Regions from separate parts of the Klenkia sp. AC732 genome, predicted to be linked through region 3. Evidence: riboswitches for the same ligand, from Rfam matches in the RefSeq annotation. Region 3 holds a riboswitch; each other region holds the start of a gene.
The links. A riboswitch is a leader RNA that binds a small molecule or an ion and turns the genes downstream of it on or off. The one in region 3 is predicted to bind S-adenosylmethionine.
Positions count from the first base shown of each region.

Region 1: it holds a riboswitch for S-adenosylmethionine, as region 3 does, so the genes downstream of both, AC0IVP_RS10690 (bifunctional o-acetylhomoserine/o-acetylserine sulfhydrylase) here and thrC (threonine synthase) in region 3, are expected to answer to the same signal.
Region 2: it holds a riboswitch for S-adenosylmethionine, as region 3 does, so the genes downstream of both, AC0IVP_RS12175 (aminotransferase class V-fold PLP-dependent enzyme) here and thrC (threonine synthase) in region 3, are expected to answer to the same signal.

Region 1 is NZ_CEEDOS010000018.1:59,077-62,345, reverse strand. It holds gene AC0IVP_RS10690 (bifunctional o-acetylhomoserine/o-acetylserine sulfhydrylase) at 1-1,131, opposite strand, end outside; SAM riboswitch class IV at 1,177-1,294, opposite strand; gene AC0IVP_RS10685 (ABC transporter ATP-binding protein) at 1,338-3,128, opposite strand; gene AC0IVP_RS10680 (MarR family winged helix-turn-helix transcriptional regulator) at 3,213-3,269, shown strand, end outside.
Region 2 is NZ_CEEDOS010000022.1:5,678-8,946, forward strand. It holds partial or broken gene AC0IVP_RS12170 (DMT family transporter) at 1-208, shown strand, start outside; gene AC0IVP_RS12175 (aminotransferase class V-fold PLP-dependent enzyme) at 322-1,695, opposite strand; SAM riboswitch class IV at 1,736-1,848, opposite strand; gene AC0IVP_RS12180 (MetQ/NlpA family ABC transporter substrate-binding protein) at 1,965-2,780, opposite strand; gene AC0IVP_RS12185 (methionine ABC transporter permease) at 2,800-3,269, opposite strand, start outside.
Region 3 is NZ_CEEDOS010000070.1:3,718-6,986, reverse strand. It holds gene thrC (threonine synthase) at 100-1,386, opposite strand; SAM riboswitch class I at 1,405-1,532, opposite strand; gene AC0IVP_RS21190 (HAD family hydrolase) at 1,581-2,414, shown strand; gene AC0IVP_RS21185 (ABC transporter permease) at 2,433-3,269, opposite strand, start outside.

The DNA.
Region 1 (3,269 bases), on a different contig from region 3:
CAGGCTGCGCACGTCGCCGATGTTGGCGACGTGGCTGTGCAGCTCCAGGGCCTCGACGAACGCCTTGCCGGCGGCGACGCCCCCGACGATCTCGAACGCCAGCACGGCGCCGGTCCCCTTGGGGGCGTACTTCTTGCCGGCCGCGTGCCAGGGGGAGGACGGCAGCCCGGCGTAGTGCACGGACTCCACCTCGTCCCGGGCCTCGAGCCACTCCGCGACCCGCTGGGCGTTGGCCACGTGCCGGTCCAGGCGCAGCGACAGGGTCTCGATGCCCTGCACCACCAGGAAGGCGTTGAACGGCGAGATGGCCGGGCCGAGGTCGCGCAGCAGCTGCACCCGGGCCTTGAGCGCGAACGCCGGGGCGCCGAGGTCGGCGTAGACCACGCCGTTGTACGTCGGGTCCGGGGTGGTGAACATGGGGTGCCTGCCCCCGGTCCAGTCGAAGTTGCCGCTGTCGACGATCACGCCGGCCACGGCGGTGCCGTGCCCGCCCAGGTACTTCGTCGCCGAGTGGACGACGACGTCGGCACCGAACTCGATGGGCCGGATCAGGTACGGGGTGGCGATCGTGTTGTCCACGATCAGCGGCACGCCGTTGCGGTGCGCGACCTCGCTGACCGCGGAGATGTCCAGGACGTCGCCCTTGGGGTTGCCGATCGTCTCGGCGTAGAAGGCGCGGGTGTTGTCCTGCACGAGGGCCTGCCAGGCCTGCGGGTCGTCGGGGTCCTCGACGAAGGACACCGTCACGCCCAGCTTGGGCAGCGAGTGGTGCAGCAGGTTGTACGTGCCGCCGTACAGCGACGCCGAGGCCACGACGTGGTCCCCGGCCTCGGCCAGGTTGAGGATCGCCAGGGTCTCCGCGGCCTGCCCGGAGGAGACGGCGAGGGCGGCGACACCGCCCTCCAGCGACGCGACGCGCTGCTCCAGCGCGTCCTGCGTCGGGTTCATGATGCGGGTGTAGATGTTGCCCATCTCGGCGAGGGCGAACAGGTCCGCGGCGTGCTGGCTGTCGCGGAACTGGTAGCTGGTCGTCGCGTAGATGGGCAGCGCGCGGGCGCCGGTGGTGGGGTCGGGGCTCGCTCCGGCGTGGATCTGCCGGGTCTCGAAGCTCCAGCCGCTGGGGTCGGTCATGCGCCACGTCCTCCTGGTGATCGGGAGGGCCCGGGCGTACGGGCACTCCGTCGCTTGCGCGGACGGCGGGCGCCGTCCACACCGGCTCTTCCCCTGGAGCACCGCAGACGGAGTAGCGGTTGCCGGGCAGCCAGCCAGGTGCTTGTCGCTGCCTCTCGTGAGCCGTGACGATCGTAGGACGACCCGGCGGCCCGCGTCACCCTGGGTCAGGCGGGGACGGCCGCCGTGCCCCCGGCCAGCAGCGCGTACCGGCCGCCGCGGGCGACCAGTTCGTCGTGGCTGCCCTGCTCGAGCACCCGCCCGGCGTCGAGCACCGCGATGGTGTCGGCGTCCCGGACGGTGGACAGCCGGTGGGCGATGGTGATCGTCGTCCGGCCGCGGGCGACCTCGTCGAGGGCGGCCTGCACGGCGCGCTCGGTCTCGTTGTCCAGCGCGCTGGTGGCCTCGTCGAGCACCAGCACCCGCGGGTCGCGCAGCAGTGTGCGGGCGATGGCCAGCCGCTGCTTCTCCCCGCCGGAGAACCGGTGGCCGCGGGCGCCGACCATGGTGTCGTAGCCGTCGGGCAGCGCGGCGATGACCTGGTGCACCTGGGCGCGCCGGGCGGCCTGCTCGATGTCGGCGTCGGTGGCGTCGGGCTTCGCGTAGCGCAGGTTCTCCCGGATCGTGGTGTGCAGCAGGTAGGTCTCCTGGCTGACCACGCCGACCACCCGGGCCAGCTCGGCCAGCGACAGGTCGCGGACGTCGACGCCGTCGATGGTCACCCGGCCGGTGGTGACGTCGTTGAGCCGGGACACCAGCGAGGCCAGCGTCGACTTGCCCGAGCCGGTCTCGCCGACCAGGGCCAGCGTGCTGCCGGCCGGGACGACCAGGTCGACGTCGGTGAGGGCGGCGCGGGCGCCGTCGTAGGAGAACCCGACGTGCTCGAGGCGGACCTCGCCGCGCACGTGCGGCAGGGCGACGGGCTCGGCCGGGTCGTCGATGTCCACCGGTAGGTCCAGGTACTCGAAGACCCGGCTGAACAGCGCCATCGAGGTGATCAGCTGACCGCCGACGTCCAGCAGGCCCATCAGCGGGCGGAACAGGGTCCCCTGCAGGGCGGTGAAGGCGACCAGCGTGCCGATCGTCATGCCACCCGACGTCGCGGGCAGGCCGGCGACGAGGTAGATCAGCGCCGGGATCCCGGCGAACACGATGCTCATCGAGGCCATCCGCCAGCGGCCGGCCAGCTGGGAGCGGACCTCGAGGGCCACCAGCTCCTCCGACGTGCGGGCGAAGCGCTGGGACTGCGCCGGGCCGGTGCCCAGGGTCTTGCCGAGCTGGACGCCGGAGATCGACAGCCCCTCCTCGACCTGGGTCTGCATGTCCGCCATCCGGCGCTGGCGCTCGCCGGTGACCTCGCGGCGCATCAGCGCGACCTTGCGGGTCAGCCAGATCGCCGGCGGCAGCACGACGAGGGACAGCAGGGACAGCCGCCAGCTCAGCGCGGCCATGGCGACCACGGTGCCGACGACGGTGGTGGCGTTGGAGGCCAGGCTGGTGGCGGTCGAGGTGACCACCGACTGCATGGAGCCGATGTCGTTGGTCAGCCGGGACTGCACCTCACCGCCGCGGGTGCGGGTGAAGAAGCCCAGCGACTGGCGCTGCAGGTGCGTGAAGACCGACGTCCGCAGGCCGTGCATGACCTTCTGGCCGACGGTGGTGGACAGCCAGGTCTGGACGACGCCGAGCAGTGCGGTGGACGCGGCGACGGCGACCATGCCGGCCACGGCCCAGGCGAGCAGCCGGACGTCGGCGTGCGGGAGCGCGTCGTCGATGACGGTGCGGACCAGGAAGGGGGTGGCCAGGGCGATCAGCGAGCTGAGCACGATCAGCGCCATGACGGTGCCCACCTGGAGCCGGTGGGGGGCGAAGAGCGCCAGCACGCGTCGCAGGGACACGGGGGAGCGCTCGAGCTGGGTCTCGTCTGCCGGGTCGGGCCGGCCCTCGGGGCGTGGCATCCACGTCCCCCTCTCTGTCGGTGGAACGATGCTGAGGTTACCTCACGGTGAGGTAGCAACGGCAAGTCCGTTAGCATTCCCGCCGTGTCCGCCCCCGCCCCCGACGACGACCTGGGTGAGCTGATCGTCCGGGCCGCCCGG
Region 2 (3,269 bases), on a different contig from region 3:
GCCGGCGGTGCTCGGCTTCGCCTGGGTCACGACGGTGGCCACCGCGCTGGCGTTCGTCTGCTGGTTCGCGGGGTTGCGCCACCTGAGCACCGGCACCGTCGGCCTGATCGGCCTGCTCAACCCGCTCACCGGGGTCGCGCTGGGCTGCCTGCTGGGTGGCGAGTCACTGACCGGCCGGCAGGTCGTGGGCGCGGCGCTCGTCGTCGGCGGCATCGCCCTCGGCCAGCCGGCGGTGACCCGGGCGCTGCGCCGTCGGACACGCCCGCCGGTGCGAGGGGACGCGCGGACCGGCCGCACGCCCCCTCACCCGTCGTCCCCCGGTCAGACCGCCGGGCCGCCGCACCCGGCGCCGCGGGCGACGGCGGTCAGGTCCGCGCCGGCCAGCCCGGCGACCGGGCGCGGGTCGCTCACGGGCTGCCAGCGGCCCTCGACCACGGCGTAGTCCACCGCCGGCCCGTCGGCGACGAACCGGGCGACGGCGGTCACCAGCCGGGCGACGTCGTCACCGGTGGTGCCCACCCCGACACTGGCCCGCAGCGCCCCCTCGGGGACGCCGAGCCGGGCCAGCAGCGGGTGCGCGCAGAACCGCCCGTCCCGCACGCCGATGCCGTGCTCGGCGGACAGGTACGCCGCGACCAGGCCCGGGTCGGCGCCCGCGACGGTGAAGCCGACGACGCCGGTGGGCTCCACCGAGTCCGACCAGATGCGCAGCAGCCGCACGCCGTCCACGGCGTCCAGCCCCTCGACGAGCTGCTCGCGGAGGGCCCGCTCGTGCTCCTCGAGCTCGCCGGGGGCCAGCGCGGCGAGCGCGTCGCAGGCGGCGGCGAGGGCGACGGCGCCCAGGACGTTGGGCGACCCGCCCTCGTGCCGGTGCGGGGCGGCCACCCAGCCGGCCGACTCGACCGTGACCTCGGTGACGGCTCCCCCACCGGCCAGGTGCGGGCGGCCGGTGTCCAGCCAGTCCCGCCGCCCGACCAGGGCGCCGACGCCGAAGGGTGCGTAGGCCTTGTGCCCGGAGAAGGCAACCCAGTCCGCACCGGAGTCGGCGAGGGAGAACCGGCGGTGCGGGACGGACTGGGCGCCGTCGACGACCACCCGGGCACCCGCGGCGTGCGCCAGCGCGACGACGTCTGCCAACGGCAGCGACTCCCCGGTGACGTTGGAGGCGCCGGTGACGGCGACCAGGGCGTAGGACCGGGCGGCCAGCGCCTCGCCCAGCGCCCGCAGGGTGTCGGCCACGGTGGGCCGGGTGGGCAGCACGGTGCAGGCGCCGCCGCCGGACCGCTCGCGCTGCTGCCACGGCAGCAGGTCGGCGTGGTGCTCGCAGTCCAGCACCAGCACCGCGCCACCGGCGGGCAGGCAGCCGGCGAGCAGTCCCAGGCCGTCGGTGGTGTTGCGGGTCAGCACGCAGACGTCGTCCGGGCGGGCGCCGACGAAGGCCGCGACGGTGTCCCGCGCCGACTCGTACAGGGCCGTGGAGACCTGGGAGAGGTGGCCGGCGCCGCGGTGCACGCTGGCGTAGAGCGGCAGCGCCTCGGCCACTCGGGCGGCGACCGCGGCCAGTGCCGGGGCACTCGCGGCGACGTCGAGGTTGGCGTACTGCGCGGTGCCGCCGGTGACCAGCGGCACGCGGGTGTCGGCGCCGACGGCGGGCAGCAGGGCGGGGACGGGACGGCAGGCGAGGGTCGTGGACATGCTCGGACTCCTGGTGGGTCAGGGCCCGCACGCGAGGCGGGACCGGCGCTTGCGGCTGCGCTGCGCAGCCGCCGGGTCGTCACCCGGAGCACCCCATCGCGGTGGAAGGGTTGCCGACCAGCGAGCCGGGGCTTCGCGCTGGTACTCGTGACCTGGTCCCAGCCTGGCAGACCCCCGGGCTACCCGTCAATCCCGATCGACGTGGTGGAGAACAGACGGCACGGGCCGGACAGCCCCGCGAGGAGCTGCCCGGCCCGGGGCCGTGCGGGTCAGAACGCGGGGATGACCGCGCCGTCGTACTCGTCGAGGATGAACTGGCGCACCTCGTCGGAGTGCAGCAGCTCCTCCAGGGTCTGGATCCGCTCGTCGGACTCGTCACCGGCGCGCACGACCACCAGGTTGGCGTTGGGGTTGCCCTCGGCCTCCTCCAGCGCGAGGGCGTCCTGCGCCGGGGACAGGTCGGCGTCGATGGCGTAGTTGCCGTTGATCACCGCGATGTCGACGTCGGCCAGCGAGCGGGGCACCTGGGCCGCCTCGACCTCGGAGATCTCCAGGTCCAGCGGGCTGCTCTCCACGTCCAGCGAGGTGGGGGCGGCGTCACCGGTGTCGGCCAGCACGACCAGGTCGTTGGCCTCCAGCAGCCGCAGCGCGCGGGCGGCGTTGGTGGGGTCGTTCGGGATCGCCACGGTCGCGCCCTGCTCCAGCTGCGACAGGTCGGTCAGCGACTGCGAGTAGATGCCCAGCGGCTCGACGTGCACCGGCTCCAGGGCGGTGAAGTCGTAGCCCGCGGTCGACTCCTGCTCCTCCAGGTAGGGCACGGTCTGGAAGAAGTTGGCGTCCAACGAGCCGTCGTCCAGCGCGACGTTGGGCTGCACGTAGTCGGTGAACTCGACGACGTCGAGGTCCAGCCCGGCGTCCTCGGCCAGGTTCTCCTCCACGAAGCGCAGGATCTCCGCGTGCGGGACCGGCGAGGCACCGACGCGCAGCGGCTCGTCGGCGCCGGACAGCTCGGCGTCCCCACCGCCGCAGGCAGCGAGGACCGCGGTGGTGGTGAGGGCGGACAGGGTCAGGGCGAGGCGACGCACGAGGTTCTCCATGGGGTGGTCAGCGACGCGCCAGTCGGCGCGCCCAGGTGTCGCCGCCGAACTGCAGCGCCTGGACGACGACGAGCAGCAGGGCGACGGTGAGCAGGGTGATGTCGGTGCGGAACTGCTGGTAGCCGAACCGGATGGCGAAGTCGCCCAGGCCGCCGCCGCCGATGGCGCCGGCCATGGCCGAGTAGCTGATCAGCGCGACGACGGTGACGGTGACGCCGGCGACCAGCGAGGGCAGCGCTTCGGGCAGCAGCACGGTGCGGACGACGTCCCGGCGGCGGGCGCCCATCGCCAGGGCCGCCTCGACCTTGCCGTGCGCGACCTCGCGCAGGCTGGTCTCGACCAGCCGGGCCAGGAACGGGACGGCGCCGATGGTCAGCGGGACGATCGCGGCGGTGGAGCCGATGGTGGTGCCGACCAGGCCACGGGTCAGCGGGGCGACCAGCACCAGCAGGATGATGAACGGCAGCGAGCGCCCCA
Region 3 (3,269 bases):
CGGAACTATTCCGGACGAATGCGTTCTACATCGACACGAGCGGGCCGGTCTTGAGCAGTGCGGGCACCCTCCCCCCGAGGAGGGAGGGTGCCGCCGACCTCAGGAGATGAGGCCGGCCTGGCGCAGCGAGCGCAGCGAGGGGTCCACCCGGTGGGTGGGGCCCACGACGGGCATCAGCGGGTCCAGGGTCTTCAGACCCTCCCCGGTGTTCAGCACGACGGTCTCCGCGGCCGGGTCCAGCAGGCCACGCTCCACCAGCTGGCGCAGCACCGCCGTCGTCACCCCGCCGGCGGTCTCGGCGAAGACCCCGGTGGTCCGGGCCAGGTCCCGGATGCCCTCGACGATCTCGGCGTCCCCGACCCGGCCGACCGAGCCGCCGGTGCGCCGGATGGCGTCCAGGGCGTAGGGCCCGTCGGCGGGGTTGCCGATGTTCAGCGACTTGGCGATCCCGGTCGGCTTGACCGGCTTGACGACGTCCCAGCCGTTCTCGAACGCGGTGGCGATCGGGTCGCAACCGGCGGACTGCGCGCCGAAGACCTTCCACTCGGTGGCCTCGACGATCCCGGCGGCCGACAGCTCGCGGAAGGCCTTGTCCACCTTGGTCAGCAGCGACCCCGACGCCATCGGGATGACCACCTGGGCCGGGATCCGCCAGCCGAGCTGCTCGGCGATCTCGTAGCCGACGGTCTTGGACCCCTCGGCGTAGTAGGGGCGCACGTTCTGGTTGACGAACGCGCAGTCCTCGAACTCGTCGGTCTCGGCGAGCTCGCTGGTGAGCCGGTTGACCTCGTCGTAGGAGCCGTCGACGGCGATCAGCGCCTGGCCGTAGACCGCGGACTGGACGATCTTCCCCGGCTCCAGGTCGCTGGGCACGAAGACGAAGGAGGGCAGCCCGTTGCGGGCGGCGTGCGCGGCCACCGAGTTCGCCAGGTTGCCGGTCGAGGCGCAGGCGATCTTGGCGTACCCGAAGCCCTTGGCCGCCGTCGCGGCCAGGCTGACCACCCGGTCCTTGAAGGAGTGCGTCGGGTTGGCCGAGTCGTCCTTGACCCACAGCGGGGCGGTGAAGCCCAGCTCGTCACCCAGGCGCTGGGCGCGCACCAGCGGGGTCATGCCCGGGTCCAGGCTGACCCGGGAGTCCGGGTCCTGACCGGTGGGCAGCAACGCGCTGTAGCGCCAGATGTTCTGCGGGCCGGCCTCGATCTGCTCGCGGGTCACCGCGCGCATCAGCTCGGGGTCGTAGTCGACCTCCAGCGGACCGAAGCACTCGGCACACGCGTGCTCGGCGATCAGGCCGAACGTGGCACCGCAGTTGCGGCACACCAGGCCGCGGGCGGGGTTCGGGGGCACCGGCTGCGCGATCGCGCCGGTGGCAGTGGGAGCGGTCATGGTCATACGACGACTACCTCCTCATCTTCCCCGCGTCGGGCCGTCGAGCCGCGCAGGACGGAAGGGGCACCTGCTGCCCGCGTGGGTGCGGGCGGTGGTTGCCGGGGCTTCAGCGGGCCGTGTCCCTCTGCCCCTCGTGATGAGTGGAACGTCGGCCACCGTACCGGACCAGGGGCTCCGGCAGGATGACCTGCATGACCGCCGCGATCGTGTACACCGACCTCGACGGCACGATGGTGGGGCCGCGGGGCTCCTTCTTCCACACCGCCGGCCGCGAGCTGACCGACTCCCCCGCCGCCGCCCTGCTGGACCTGCACCGGGCCGGGGTGCCGCTGGTGCTGGTGTCCGGGCGCACCCACGCCCAGCTGCTGGAGGCCGGCCGGGTCTTCGCCGTCGACGGCCACGTCGCCGAGCTGGGCTCGCTGGTCAGCTGGGACGGCGGCCGGGAGACCCACCTGCTCACCGGTGCCCTGCCCGAGGAGCACGCCGGTCGCACCCCGATGGACGTGCTCGCCTCGCTCGGGGTGGTCGACGCCCTGCTGGCCGAGCACCCCGGCCGGGTGGAGTGGCACGCGCCCTGGCACGCCACGCACTCTGCCGACGCCCTGCTCCGCGGCTGGCTGGACACCGTCGCGGTCGACGACTGGCTGGCCGCACGTGGCTGGGGCTGGCTGACGGTCAAGGACAACGGCCGCGTCCCGCGCACCTCACGGATGACGCTGGACGGCGACGGCGACGGCGACGGCACCGACCCGCACGTCTACCACCTGATGCCGCGCGGCATCGACAAGGGCGCGGCCATCGCCTGGGACCTGGCCCGCCGGGGCATCGACCCCGCCGACGCCGTCGCCGTCGGGGACTCCGTCAGCGACCTGGAGATGGCGCCGTCGGTCGGCCGGCTGTGGATCACCGCCAACGGCGCCGCGGTGGAGGGGATGCCGGCGGCCATCGCGGCCCTGCCGAACGCCACCGCCACCCACGCCCCGATGGGCGAGGGCTGGGCCCAGGCCGTCCGCGCCTCGCTCTGACCCCGCTGGGGCCCTCCCTCAGCTGGTGACGTCGCGGCGGGCGAAGTGCCGGAAGGCCAGCGCGGTGAACACCGCGGCGTAGAGCAGCGACTGGATGACGCCGCGGTAGAGGTCACCGCTGTCGACCGGGGTCTGCAGCAGGTCCGTCCAGGCGAACTCCTCCGCCGTCGGGAAGTAGTCCCGGACGCTGCCCAGCTGCTCGACCTGGTCGAGGATCGCGAAGACGAACATCGTGAACACCGACCCGCCGACGGCGGCCAGCGGCGCGTCGGTGACCGTGGACAGCCAGAACGCCAGCGTGCCGACGACGAGCAGGTGCACGGCGAGGTAGCCGACCATCCCGGCCAGCCGGAGCAGCCCGTCGCCCTGGCCGATGGTGATGCCGATCGGCGTCTGGATGTCCTCGAACCCGAACGCGATCCCGCCCGCGACGACGGCCACCACGGTCACCGTCAGCAGCGCCGCCACCGACATCACCAGCGCGGCCAGCCACTTCTGCCGGAGCAGCCGCATCCGCGGGACCGGGGTGGCCAGCGCGTAGCGCAGCGACCCCCACTGGGCCTCGCTGGCCACGGTGTCGCCGAAGAACAACGCGTACACCACGACCAGGAAGAACGACGTCGTCGCGAACAGCACGAAGAGGGTGAAGTTCAGCCCGGACGACGTCGCGACGTCCACCAGGTTGAGCCGGCTGTTGGACTGCGCGTCCTCGCTGGCGCCCAGCTGGAGGGCGGCGATGAGCAGCAGCGGCAGCGCGACCATCAGCGCGAAGACGCCGATGGTGCGTCGCCGTTTGAACTGCCGGCGCAGCTCGACCGACAGACGCAGGGTGCGCTCGGGCCGGTAGCCGGCGAC